Regions from separate parts of the Streptomyces sp. NPDC087906 genome, predicted to be linked through region 4. Evidence: riboswitches for the same ligand, from Rfam matches in the RefSeq annotation. Region 4 holds a riboswitch; each other region holds the start of a gene.

Region 1 (3,164 bases), on a different contig from region 4:
GCGGCGATCGGCCGGCCCGGCTCTCCCCCGGGCGCGCTCTCAGTGGTCCAGCGGGAGCAGGTCGGGCCGCTTCGCGGCGACATGGTCCCCTGACGACTCGCCGCGCAGCCGCCTGCCGATCCAGGGCACCAGATGTTCCCTGGCCCAGTTGATGTCGTCGCGCCGCACCTCGAAGGCGCCGCGTGGCGCCTGCGGCGGCCAGAGCTGGTCCGGGTCGGCCGGTATGTCGAGGCCGAGCACCTGCGCGGCGCGCAGCGCGACCCGGGTGTGGCCCTCGGGGGACAGATGCAGCCGGTCGGCGTCCCAGGCGCGCCTGTCCTGCACGGACCTGAGCGACCAGAGGTCGAGGACGGGGCAGTCGTAGCGGTCGGCGATGGCCCGTACATGGGCGGTGTAGGTGGCGATCTTGCCGCGCAGATGGCGCAGGACGGGCACGCCCCGGGTGTCGAACCCGGTGGTGATCATGACGGTGGGCACCGCGCCCGCGAGGTCGGCCACGGCGCGTTCGAGCCGTTCGGCGACATCGTCGGGGTCGGTGCCGGGCCGGATGATGTCGTTGCCGCCGGCACAGAACGTCACGAGATCCGGGGCGAGTTGTTTCGCGCGCGGAATCTGTTCGGCGACGATCTGGTCGAGGAGTCTGCCCCGTACGGCGAGATTGGCGTACCGGAAATCGCCGTGCGCCGTGTCCACGGGTGCGTGGCACACCGGCAATTGGTCGGCGAGCAGGATCGCGAGCCGGTCCGCCCAGCCGATGTACCGGCCGTCGGGCCCCGGATCTCCTACACCTTCGGTGAAACTGTCACCGATCGCCGTGTACGACCCGATGACGTCATGTCTTCTTGATCTCGAATCGTTTGCCACGTCTCCATATGCTCCTCTTACGGATGTGACCTACGCGACCGTAAGGAGGGGTTGACGGGTGGTGAGAAACGCCACCGGTCAAGTTCTGCAAAAGCCGGAATAGCCGCCGCCCGCGGTGAAGCGGACGGCGGCGCTATTCCGGTGGCGCGGCTCAGACGGTGACGCCGTGCTCGCGGAGGTAGGCCAGCGGGTCGATGTCCGAGCCGTAGTCGGGGCCGGTCCTGATCTCGAAGTGCAGGTGCGGACCTGTCACATTGCCGGTCGCGCCGGAGACGCCGATCTGCTGCCCTTCGGTGACGGTCTGCCCTGCGGAGACCGTGAGGGCGGACAGGTGGCCGTACTGCGAGTAGTCGCCGTCGCTGTGCCGGATGACGACCTGGTTGCCGTACGAGCCGCCCCAGCCCGCCGTGACGACGGTACCGGCGGCGACGGCCTTGACCGTGGTGCCGGTGGGCACCACGAAGTCGGTGCCGGTGTGGTAGCCGCTGGACCACATGGCGCCGTTCTGGTGGTACGGCGTACCGATGGGCGCGCCGTCGACCGGCAGGGTGTAGCCGCCGTCGGTCTGCTTCGTGGCGGCAGCGGGGGTCGCGGTGGTGGCGGTGGCCGCGGTGGTCTTCGCCGAGGCGCTCGGGGCCGCGGGGGCCGCCGCCGCCGGTGCCTTCGCGCCGATGGTCAGCTTCGTACCGGGCCTGATCAGGGACGGGTCGGAGCCGATGACCGAGCGGTTGTCGTCGTACAGCTTGTGCCAGCCACCGCTCACCTGCTCCCTGGCCGCGATCTTGGACAGATAGTCCCCGGGGACCACGGAGTACGTCGTGGCCGCCTTCGCCGGAGCGGCCTTCACCGATGCGGCCTTGGCTGACGCGGCCTTCGCCGAAGCGGCCTTCACCGGTGCGGCGGTGGGTGCGGCGTGCTCGGCCGCGTGGGCGCCGGTGGCGCCGATGAACGGCATCGCGAGCGCGGCACCGCCGGCACCTGCGGCGGCGAATCCGCGGGCGAGTGAACGGGACTTGGGACGGCGGTGCTTACCCTTTCCGGGCATGGCGAATTTCCTCTCCTGCGCCTGCGAGGTGAGCTGTCGGGTTAGGGCCGGAGCTGCCCTGCCGCGCTTGTCGCGCGACTTCACCCCAAGCCGTCCGGACATCCGGAATCGGCGTTCTACCTGGGTCCCCCGCTCCTGCCACACGTGGGTGGATGGGAATTCCGGGTGGCGGCAGGATTCGGCGTTCCGCCCGGATTGACGGTGACGGTAAGCGAGCGGGGTCGGCGGTAACAAGCCGTTCGGTGAATTCGCCGGCGGGTGCTCGGGCACCACCTCGGAGCGACGGTCACCCTGCGTGGATTCCGGATCTTCGAATTCCCCCGGACCATGGAATTCCATTTCTGTTCTCCGCCACGGACCGTCACCGATATGATCCTGCTCACCAGCCGGACACCCATTTCCCCCACATCCGGGGCGCGTTGGGTCAATATGCTCAATACGGACAGCCGGTACGGGCAGGTCACGTCATAACCGATGCCATAAAGTCGGAAGCCGACATCGCCGTCCCTGGGGGCGGCGCCAGATCTGGAGGAGCTTCCGTGACACAGCAGCTACCACCCGTCCCGTCGACAGAGCCCGAGCTGACCGGAGTACGCAATTTCCGCGACGTCGGCGGGCTGCCGACGACGGACGGACGGTGGGTGCGGCACGGCAAGCTGTTCCGCAGCGGCCATCTCGCGTCGGCCGCCCCCGCCGACGCCGCGTTCCTGGCCTCGCTCGGGCTGCGCACGGTCTTCGACTTCCGCAACTCCGCCGACCTCAAGCTGGACGGCCCCGACATCGACCTGCCCGGCGTGCGGAACGTGAACATCCCGCTCAGCGACCCGGCCGACGGCGCGCAGTTCTGGCGGATGGTCCGGCAGGGCGATCTCGACCAGCTCAAGGCGATCCTCTCGGAGGACAGGGCGGCCGAGCGGATGACCGGCTCGTACCGGTCGATGCCCGTCGACCGCGCCCCCGAGCTGAGCCGTGTCCTGCACGCCCTGGCCGACGACGACCTGCCCGCGCTGCTGCACTGCGCGGCGGGCAAGGACAGGGCCGGGGTGACGATGGCAGTGACCCTGCTGGCCCTCGGGGTCGGCAGGGACGCGATCGAGGAGGACTACCTCAAGTCCAACGACCCGCGCAGGCGGTATCTGGTGCACCGCGACGACACCTCGCCCACCGGGCGCTCCGCCGAGGTGATGGAGCTGCTCAGTCCGCTGTTCGAGGCCCGCGCCGCGTATCTGGCCGCCGCCTTCGAGACCATCGACAC
Region 2 (3,164 bases), on a different contig from region 4:
TAGTCGCCGAGAATGGAGACGGTTCGCGCGCGGGTGTACGCGCGCGCCATGAAGAGCTGGTCTTCGAGCCGGACGCGCCCTTCGGGGAATGTGATGCCGTGATCCAGCAGAAAGGATCTTCGGAACATCTTGTGCGGCGTCAAACTCTCGATCAGCGGCGCGTCCTTGACCGTGCAGCGCTCGACGGTCCGCTTGAACACGTTGCTCGGTCCCGTCATCGTGCCGTACATCTTGCCGAGCACGATGTCCGAGTCGTTCCGCTCCCCCAGTCTGACCAGGCGTTCCAGCGACTCCGGGGCGAGTTCGTCGTCCTGGTCCACGAACTGCACGTACTTGCCGCGGGCCAGTCGCACGCCGACGTTGCGGGGTTTGCCGGGCCAGCCGGAGTTCTCCTGATGGTGGACGCGCACATGCGGGTGGCGGGCGGCGAGCCGGTGCAGCCGATCGGCCGAATCGTCCGTCGACCCGTCGTTCACGTAGAGAATCTCGTAGGCGTCGGATCCGAGGCTCTGGCCGGTCAGTGATGCGGCGCAGCGGTCCAGATGCTCTCCGGCGTTGTAAACCGGAATCACTATGCTCACTTTCAGCATTCGGGCTCCCTCGTCAACAGCGGCGGTCACCGAGTGAGATTCATCCACACCCTAGAAGGTTGTACGTAAATATGACTTCGACACGACGGATGCCGTTTCCCCGCCGTTCATTCGGCCGAGCCGGCACGTCGGGTCTGCGCCGGGCCCGGAGGGCGTGGCGGATGGCGACTTGACGCCTGTTCAGAAACGGCCCGACGGGCTATCGTCCGCAGGGATCGCACTCTGCGCATCGTTGCCGATGCGTCCCACCGCGGGCAGGAGTCACGCCCCGCTCCGAGACCCGGAGGCCCGGCGATGCTCTTCTGGACCCTCGCCCTGCTGCTCACCCTGATCGCCTTCGGCAGCATCGGCTACGCGATGGCCGGGCTCGGCCGGGGCAGCGGACGCACCGGTGCGCGCCGTGTCGGCGCCTGCGTGACGCGCCGCATCCCCAGCATGCCGAACGGACCCACCCCCGCCGGACGTGTGCGTCGTCCGGCCGGAGTGGGCCCGTCGGGTGGGTGAAGGTCCGGTCAGTAGGGACCGTTCACGTTGTCGATCGAGCCGTAGGTGGCAGCCGCGTAGTTGCACGCGGCGGTGATGTTGGCCACCGGGTCGTAGCTGTCCATGGACGTGCCGTCCACGTGGTACGCCTGGAACGTCGGGTCGATGACCTGCAGCAGCCCCTTGGACGGCGTGCCCGCGGCGGCGTTCGAGTCCCAGTTGTTGATGGCCGCCGGGTTGCCGGACGACTCCCGCATGATGTTGCGGTAGATGCCGTCGTAGCTGCCCGGGATGCCGTGGGCGGCCATGATGTCCAGCGACTCCTTGATCCAGCCGTCCAGGTCGTTGGTGTACGACTTCGCCGCCGTCTCGATCGGGGTGGTGCTCGTACCGCCCTGGGCGCTCTTGCCGGACGCCGAGGGGGCGGCGGCGGCCGCGGCCGGCTTGGCCTCGGCCTTCGGAGCGGCCTTGACGGCGGTCCTGCTCGCGCTCTTGGCGGCGGTCGTCGCGGCCGGCTTCGACGCGGCCTTGCCGCCCAGGGTCAGCTTGAGACCGGGGTGGATCAGCGACGGGTTGTCGCCGACGGCCTGCCGGTTGTCCTGGTAGAGCTTCTTCCAGCCACCGCTCAGCGAGTGGCTGCGGGCGATCTTGGCGAGCGAGTCGCCGTGGACCACGGAGTACGTCCTCGAAGCGGCCTTCTTGGCGGCCACGACGGACGCGGGCGCCGACTTCACTGCCGATGCGACGGCCGAGCTGTGTACGGACGGCGCCGCTGTGGCGGTGGTGGCGGCCACCAGCGGAATGGTGAGCGCCGCACCACCCGTACCGAATGCGATAAGGCGTCGGGTGAGCCGGCCGGTACGGGGACGACGGTGCTTCCTGGGCATGACTAATTCCTCTCCGTCGCCTACGAGGTGAGCTGTCGGGTTCGGACTGGAGATGTCCGGCCGCACCTGAATGCGACTTCACCCCTAGCCGGTCCTGGATGAGGACCGGCGGCTTACCTTGGTTCCCCCGCTCCTGCCGTAAGTGAGTGGGATTGGGTTTTCCGGACGGCGGCAGGATTAGGCGGTCCACCCGGAGTGACGTGAACGTAAGCGACAACAGTCGGCCGGAACAAGTCCCGCATTACAGAAACATCTCGAATCAGGAATGCGAAGGAGCGGCAATCCCGTTACCCGCAGGACGTTCGAGAACTCAACTTTCCTTCTGTGCGAGGGAAATGGCAGCGGACCGCTCTCCCGACCGACATGTCCTTACGTGACACACATCACGGAGATATGGCGCAACCGCGCGCTTCAACGAGGAACGGGGGGCGACAAGTTGCTTTTTCGGTGGCTATACGGACGTGACGGTTAATACCGTCAAATCGCCCATATGGGCGGTGTTCGTGCGGTCGCCGGTGAGGCAAGTGCCGTTGCCGCGCGGGGGTATCCTTCCTGACGGCCGTCCCAGCCCGCCAAGCCCACTGACAGCTCTGGACGGGCCGTTTCGAGGAGCAAGACGCGTGAACGAGAACGACGCACTGATCGCCTTCGTCCGGGCCCGGCTGGACGAGGAGGAGCAGATCGCGCGGGGCGGTGGCGGCGACACGTGGCGCTGCCCGCCGGAGCGGCCGGGCGAGGTCCACAGCACGACGGGCCCGATCGCCTTCAGCATGAAGGACTACGGCTACGACCGGCACATCGCCCACCAGGACCCGGCGCAGACCCTCCGCCGCATCGAGACCACCCGGGTGCTCCTCGGTGAGTACGCCGAGGTCGCCGAGTTGGACGTGGACCGCCCCGCCCGCGATTTCCCCTCCGGGCGCGCGGTCGGCCTGGGGTTCGTCGTCCGGCAGATCGCGGCCGAGCACGCGGGACACGCCGACTACCGGGTGAAGTGGCTCCCCCGGTTCGCGGGTTGAGCTGACGGACGGCCGGGACCGCCGCTCGCGGCCCTGCCGCGTGACCGTGATTTCCGCAGTCGTGCGTTGAACGAAACGCATCGCTGGGCCGTACACCAGTCTGCGGCCCCGACCCTCTGTGCCTGGTCCGCGATGTCACCACCGGGCCTCGCGCGGAAGGAACTTGGGTTGTCGCCCTTCATGAA
Region 3 (3,164 bases), on a different contig from region 4:
TCTGGACCTTGGAGCCCAGCTTGTCGGTGAGGACCTTCCAGCCGGCCCAGTCGTCCTCGAACAGCGGGTCCTCGATGGAGACGAGCGGGTACGAGGCGACCAGCTCCTCGTAGTACTCGGTCATCTCGGCGGCCGAGCGGGACTCGCCCTCGAAGTTGTACTTGCCCTCGCTGTAGAACTCGGAGGCGGCGACGTCGAGCGCGAGCGCGATGTCGCGTCCTGCGACATAGCCGGCTTCCTTGATCGCTTCGAGGATGAGGTCGAGCGCGGCGCGGTTGGAGTCCAGGCTCGGCGCGAAGCCGCCCTCGTCACCGAGGCCGGTCGCCAGGCCCTTGTCCTTCAGGACGCGCTTGAGGGTGTGGTAGACCTCGGCGCCCCAGCGCAGCGCCTCGGAGAAGGACTCGGCGCCGATCGGGGCGATCATGAACTCCTGGATGTCCACGTTCGAGTCGGCGTGCGACCCGCCGTTCAGGATGTTCATCATCGGGACGGGCAGCAGGTGCGCGTTCGGGCCGCCGAGGTAGCGGAACAGCGGCAGGTCGGACGCCTCGGATGCGGCGTGCGCCACGGCGAGGGAGACACCCAGGATGGCGTTGGCGCCGAGCGACGACTTGTCGGGGGTGGCGTCCAGGTCCAGCATCGCCTGGTCGATCAGCCGCTGCTCGGTGGCGTCGTAGCCGACCAGCTCCGGGCCGATCTGCTCGATGACGGCGAGGACGGCCTTCTCGACGCCCTTGCCCTGGTAACGGTTCTGGTCACCGTCGCGGAGCTCAAGGGCCTCGAACGCACCGGTGGAGGCACCGGAGGGGACAGCAGCACGGCCTGTGCTGCCGTCGTCGAGGCCGACCTCGACCTCGACCGTGGGGTTGCCTCGGGAGTCAAGGATTTCCCGGGCTACGACGACGTCGATGGACGGCACGAGCATCTCCTTCTGGGATGTGACGCTTGGAGCGCAGGGCCCGTTGGCCTTGCGGCAAGAGCCTAACCGGCGGCGGGGCGTGGGCCGGCCTGTGCCCGCACGCTGGGACGAAATGAGGACCGAATACCCGGCAGGCCGGACAATTCCGGCGGCCGCCTCACCGGGACCCCGCGCCGGGCCCCGCGCCGGGCCCCGCACCCGGCACCCGGGACCCGTACAAGGAACCCCGGCCCGGCACGCACGGGGGAAGCGCGCCGGACCGGGGTGGTCGGTGAGGACCGGTCGGGTCAGCTCAGGTGGAGCTGCTGGCCCGGGTAGATCACATCGGCGTCCTTGACGATGTCCTTGTTCAGGTCGAAGACCTTCTTCCAGCCGCCCTTGACGTGATGGGCGGTGGCGATCTTCGAAAGGGTGTCGCCGCCCTTGACCTTGTACTCGCCGTCACCCTTCTTGATCGTGGTGGGACGGCTCTGGCCGCGCGAAGCGGGCTGCGCGTCGCTGCGGCTCGACTCCTGCTTCGCGGAGGGCTGCGACTGCGACTGCTGCCGCTTGGGCTGGGACTGCTGCTGGGGAGCCTGCTCCTGCGGCTGGGCGGCGTCCGAACTGCTGGAAGCGCCGGACAGGTTGACGCCGCAGCTCGGCCACGCGCCCTTGCCCTGGCTGGCCAGGACCTTCTCGGCGACGGCTATCTGCTGCGACTTGGAGGCCTGGTCGGCGCTGGAGGCGTAGGCGGTGCCGCCGTACGCGGCCCAGGTGGACGACGAGAACTGCAGACCGCCGTAGTACCCGTTGCCGGTGTTGATCGACCAGTTGCCGCCGGACTCGCACGAGGCGACCTGGTCCCACTCCGAGGTGGAGGCGGCCGAAGCGGACGTGGCACCGAGCAGCGGCACCGCGATGGCGGCACCGGTCACTCCGGCGAGCGTCGCGTAGCGGACGGCCTTGGACGGGCGGCGGTGCTTGGCATTGCTGGAACGCAGCATGGAGCATCTCCTCACCGACGCCTGCGGGGTGAGCTGTCGGGTTCGGGCCAAGTGAGTTGCCCGGCCACCTGCCGCGTCGCGGCATGTGGCTACACCCCGAGCCGGTCGGCGGCCGTCTCTCGACGGCCGGGTCCGGCGCCTACCTTGGGTCCCCCGCTCCTGCCTACGGCGCTTTACGCGACGACTGTTCCCGGCGTCCGGCGGCAGGATTCGGCGTGCCGGTCGACGGGGCCCGCGGTGCGAGCGAGTCAGACGTAAACACAGCCCGCCCCGGATGTTCAAAGAAGAGCATCACGGATAAATCGCCCGTACCGGTCCGCGGCACCGTTGTGTTTTCGCAGGTGGGAGCGGAAAGGGACGAACCCGGCGGGCAGAGCACACCAATTACGGCAAAGAGACCCTTGTCTCACTTGCACAGAAGTGGACATAGGGTCTCTAACTGCCCTCGTTCCAGGCGTTACTGAGCGAGATCCGCACTGGCCAGCGCCGCGTCCGCCGCGTAGATCTGCTGCCAGCCGCCCGGCAGTGTCAGCGCGTCGGCGATCAGCGTCGGGGTGGCGTCCACGGGGGCGGCGTACTGGTCGACGGAGATGCCGTCGCCCTTCGCGTCATGTACCGGTTCGTCAGCTCGCGAGGCGTGACGGCCGGTTTCCCGCTTATCGACCGAATTGCCCCGCTGTGTGGTCTCGGGGGCCGCGGCGCCGCGGTGCTTGGACGTCTTGGCGGGGGTCCCGGACGGCTTGCCGGACGGGGTCGTGGAGGCGTCAGGGGCGGGTGTGGTCGCCGAAGGGGATCCGGAGGGGGTCGTGGCGGACGCCGAAGGGTCGGGCGTGTCCGTGGCCTTCGGGGACGCGCTGCCGCTGTCGCCGACGCCGAGCACTCCGTCGATCACACCGCCGACCACGCCGCCGACCGTGCCGCCGCCGTTGTCGTTGCTCACACCGGTCGGCGCTTCGTCCTCGGCCGCCGGGTCGGACCCGGCGCCGGGGTCGACGTCCGGCGTGGCGGCGCTCTTCGTGAGACCGGAGACCGCGGCGCAACTCGTCCACGCCTGCGGGCCCTGCGCGTCGAGGACCTTCTCGGCCACCTGGATCTGCTGGGCGCGGCTGGCGAGGTCGGGCCGGCTGGCGTACTGGTCGCCCCCGAAGGAGTTCCAGGTCTCCTGCGACATCTGCAACCCGCCGTAGTAGCCGTTGCCGAGGTCCGCGCTCCACGTGCCGCCGCTCTCGCACTCGGCGACGTGGTCCCAGGTCGTGGCGTCT
Region 4 (3,164 bases):
ATGGCCGCCGACGCTGAACGGCAGCACCTGGAGCCGGATGTGGGGCAGCTCGGCGAGTTTCCGCAAGGTCCACAACTGCTCGCGCATCACCCCGGGCCCGCCCACCTCGCGCCGCAGCACCGCCTCGTCCAGCACCGCGTGCAGCGCCAGCGGATCCGGCGCGCGCAGCACCTCCTGGCGGGCGAGCCGCACCTCCACCAGCGAGTCGACCGTCGTGGCCGGCGGGCCGTCCAGCGCCGCCCGGGTGACCGCTCGGGCGTAACCGGGCGTCTGCAGCAGCCCCGGCACCACCGATGTCTCCAGCGTGCGCGCCGTGCGGGCCTGCGACTCCAGGCTGATGAAGTCCCGGTACCGGGGCGGGATCACCCCGCCGTACGCCTGCCACCACCCCTGGCCGCCGCCCGCAGCGCCCGCCAAGGTGCCGAGCAGGGAACGCAGTCGGCTGTCGGTGACCCCCAACGCGTCCAGCAGCCTGGGCAGATCCGCGTCCTTCACGCCGCTGACGCCCGTCTCGATCCGGCTCACCTTCGACTGGTGCCAGCCGAGCAGCCGCGCGGTCTCGTCGCTGGTGAGACCGGCCTCGCGGCGCAGTCTGCGTAACTCCTCGCCGAGTCTGCGGCGGCGCACCGCAGGACCGTTGCGCATGATCAACTCCCCTTCTCCGCCCCCGTTTCGGCCATATCGCGGAGAAGGTATCTTTCGGCCGCCCAAATACGCTCTCGCGTCGCAGAGTTCACCGCTTCGAGCGACAGATATATGCATATCTCGGTGGATTGGTCGGGGCAGGGGCACGATGAGTGGCACTCTGACGCGGAGGACGGATCCGGAGCCCTCCGCGCAGTCAACCGTTCTGTGCCGGATATCGGATCCGGCGGGAAAGGGACAGCCTCGCCATGGCAGACCATCAAGAAGCATCCGTCACCCTGCCGAGTGATCCGGTCTCGGTGCCGGCCGCTCGCAGATACGTCGCCGACATCCTCGCCGAATGGGGCCTGCCCGGCGGGGCGGAAACCGCTGAAACGGTCCGCCTGATCGTCTCGGAGCTGGCGACCAACGCCGTCCAGCACACCTTCGGCCAGTCACCCACCTTCACGGTGGACATCCGCCTCGAACGGCACGAGCAACTGCGGATCGGCGTCACGGACAGCCATCCCCGCTGGCCGCAGCGGCTACCGGCAGCGGTCCAGCAGGACAACGGCCGCGGCATGGTCATCATCCGCTGGCTCGCGGCCGAATGCGGCGGCCGGATGAGTGTCGTCCCGACGGCGGAGGGCGGCAAGACGGTCTGGATCGCCCTGCCGTGGCCCGTCGTCGTACCGACCTGAGCGCCGCGGACCCAGGCCTGTAGATCAGCCCCCGCGCGTACCGTGCCCCCCGCGCGTACCGTGCTCGCCGTTCGGCCCAGCGCCCGCCGTCCGGCTCAGCACCCGCCTCTCGGCCCGGCGCACCCGCCCGGCCCGGCGCACCCGCCCGGCCCGGCGCACCCGCCCGGCTCAGCGCACCCGGCCGTACCAGACGCTCTTGGACCAGATCCGCTCCAGCCGCACCACGGCGCCCGTCTTGGGGGAGTGCCAGATCTTGCCGCTGCCCGCGTAGATCCCCACGTGGTAGACCCTGCGCCCGGAATGGAAGAACACCAGGTCGCCCTGGCGCCGTCCGGCGGCCGAGACATGCCTGGTGTTGTTGTACTGCTGCTGTGTCGTGCGCGGGAGCTTCTTCCCCGCCTTCTTGTACGAATACAGCGTCAGCCCCGAGCAGTCGAAGCGTCTAGGCCCCGAAGCGCCCCACTGGTAGGGCGCGCCCTTCTTCGACGCGGCGATCTGCAGCGCCTTCGTCGCCAGCGTGGCCGCGTGCGCCTCGGCGGCCGCACCCGGCGCCAGGAGCATGCCGCCCACGGCGACGAGCGTCAGACCCGAGACGGTACGGGCCCGCGAGAGCAAGGACGGGACATGTGTCTGCGCAGTCATGCGCAACCCTTCGTCAGCCGCCTGTGAAGGATGACCTGTCGGGTTCGGGCTGGCGAAGTTGCCCGGCCGCCGCGGCGGCTTCACCCCGAGGGAGACTCGTTTCCGGGCCGTCCCGTACTGCTCGGGTCCTCCACTCCTGCCGATCCACTCGTGTCGACCAGGCATCCGGACGGCGGCAGGACTCGGCGTCCGCCCGGACCGCCCCGCCGTGGTGGCGGGGTCTTGCGACCTGTCACCCAGGGATCGTGTCCCGGCACGGGGCGTTTTCCGAGTTGAAATAGTGATATGTGAAATACGTCACTTTTGACCCATCCGGTGCGCGAGGTGACGACCAGCCACCGCCCGCGCCCCGCCGCCGAGGGCCCGACCTGCGACGCGAGCGCGGCGCGCCGGGCAAACCCCCGGCGCATCCCGCAACTCGCGCCCGTCAACCCGCCGCCGGGTCTCCTACGCCGAACGTGCGGGGCGTGTCGCCGCCGGAGCGGCCGAACGGGTGGCGCGGATCACCGTCCGCGGGCGGGTCCCGGAACGCTCAGCGACGCCTTGCGGTTGCGGACCACGTGGTCGACCAGTCCGTACGCCTGGGCGCCGGCCGCGTCGAAGACCGTGTCCCGCTCGATGTCGGCTGCCACCCGCTCGTCGTCCTGGCCGGTGTGGCGTACGAGGATCCCGGCGAGCATGGCGCGCTGGCGCAGCAACTCCTCGGCGTGGATCGCCAGGTCGGACGGCTGGCCCTGGACGGGTTCCTCGAAGCCGGGCTGCTGGAGCACGACCCGGGCGCCCGGCAGCGCCATCCGCTTGCCGGGGGCGCCCGCTGCCAGCAGCACGGCCGCGGTGGAGACCGCCTGGCCGAGGCAGGCGGTCTCCACGTCGCAGGTGATCATCTGCAGCGTGTCGTAGACGGCCGACATGGCGCTGATCGAGCCGCCGGGCGAGTTGATGTACAGGCAGATGTCCCGGTCCGGCGCCGCGTATTCGAGATGCAGGAGCTGGGCGATCACGTCGTTGGCCGAGGTGTCGTCGAGTGCGGTGCCGAGGAAGATGATCCGCTCCTCGAAGAGCTTGGAGTACGGGTCGAGCGTGCGGGTCCCGTTGCTGGTCCGCTCGGAGAACTCGGGCAGGACGTAGCGGGCCGAAGGGCGGTTCATGGGCATGGCTCTCCTCGTGCGGCGCTCTGTAAAAAATGTACAGGATGTA

The links. Region 4 has a riboswitch for cyclic di-AMP ahead of ACZ63I_RS27330 (C40 family peptidase). Riboswitches for the same ligand answer to the same signal wherever they lie in the genome.
Region 1: it holds a riboswitch for cyclic di-AMP, as region 4 does, so the genes downstream of both, ACZ63I_RS09930 (M23 family metallopeptidase) here and ACZ63I_RS27330 (C40 family peptidase) in region 4, are expected to answer to the same signal.
Region 2: it holds a riboswitch for cyclic di-AMP, as region 4 does, so the genes downstream of both, ACZ63I_RS07015 (LysM peptidoglycan-binding domain-containing protein) here and ACZ63I_RS27330 (C40 family peptidase) in region 4, are expected to answer to the same signal.
Region 3: it holds a riboswitch for cyclic di-AMP, as region 4 does, so the genes downstream of both, ACZ63I_RS04885 (transglycosylase family protein) here and ACZ63I_RS27330 (C40 family peptidase) in region 4, are expected to answer to the same signal.

The regions. Positions count from the first base shown of each region.
Region 1 covers NZ_JBVJLC010000003.1:79,374-82,537, forward strand. Annotated here, with positions in the region: gene ACZ63I_RS09920 (STM4011 family radical SAM protein) at 1-93, shown strand, start outside; gene ACZ63I_RS09925 (SGNH/GDSL hydrolase family protein) at 40-864, opposite strand; gene ACZ63I_RS09930 (M23 family metallopeptidase) at 1,016-1,909, opposite strand; cyclic di-AMP (ydaO/yuaA leader) riboswitch at 1,913-2,070, opposite strand; gene ACZ63I_RS09935 (tyrosine-protein phosphatase) at 2,449-3,164, shown strand, end outside.
Region 2 covers NZ_JBVJLC010000002.1:376,957-380,120, forward strand. Annotated here, with positions in the region: gene ACZ63I_RS07005 (glycosyltransferase family 2 protein) at 1-590, opposite strand, end outside; gene ACZ63I_RS07010 (hypothetical protein) at 885-1,094, shown strand; gene ACZ63I_RS07015 (LysM peptidoglycan-binding domain-containing protein) at 1,103-1,960, opposite strand; cyclic di-AMP (ydaO/yuaA leader) riboswitch at 1,963-2,129, opposite strand; gene ACZ63I_RS07020 (DUF6221 family protein) at 2,581-2,979, shown strand; gene ACZ63I_RS07025 (LTA synthase family protein) at 3,160-3,164, shown strand, end outside.
Region 3 covers NZ_JBVJLC010000001.1:1,103,668-1,106,831, reverse strand. Annotated here, with positions in the region: gene eno (phosphopyruvate hydratase) at 1-919, opposite strand, end outside; gene ACZ63I_RS04885 (transglycosylase family protein) at 1,207-1,902, opposite strand; cyclic di-AMP (ydaO/yuaA leader) riboswitch at 1,906-2,083, opposite strand; gene ACZ63I_RS04880 (transglycosylase family protein) at 2,360-3,164, opposite strand, start outside.
Region 4 covers NZ_JBVJLC010000011.1:68,785-71,948, reverse strand. Annotated here, with positions in the region: gene ACZ63I_RS27340 (helix-turn-helix domain-containing protein) at 1-645, opposite strand, end outside; gene ACZ63I_RS27335 (ATP-binding protein) at 894-1,325, shown strand; gene ACZ63I_RS27330 (C40 family peptidase) at 1,494-1,967, opposite strand; cyclic di-AMP (ydaO/yuaA leader) riboswitch at 1,971-2,141, opposite strand; gene ACZ63I_RS27325 (ATP-dependent Clp protease proteolytic subunit) at 2,471-3,115, opposite strand.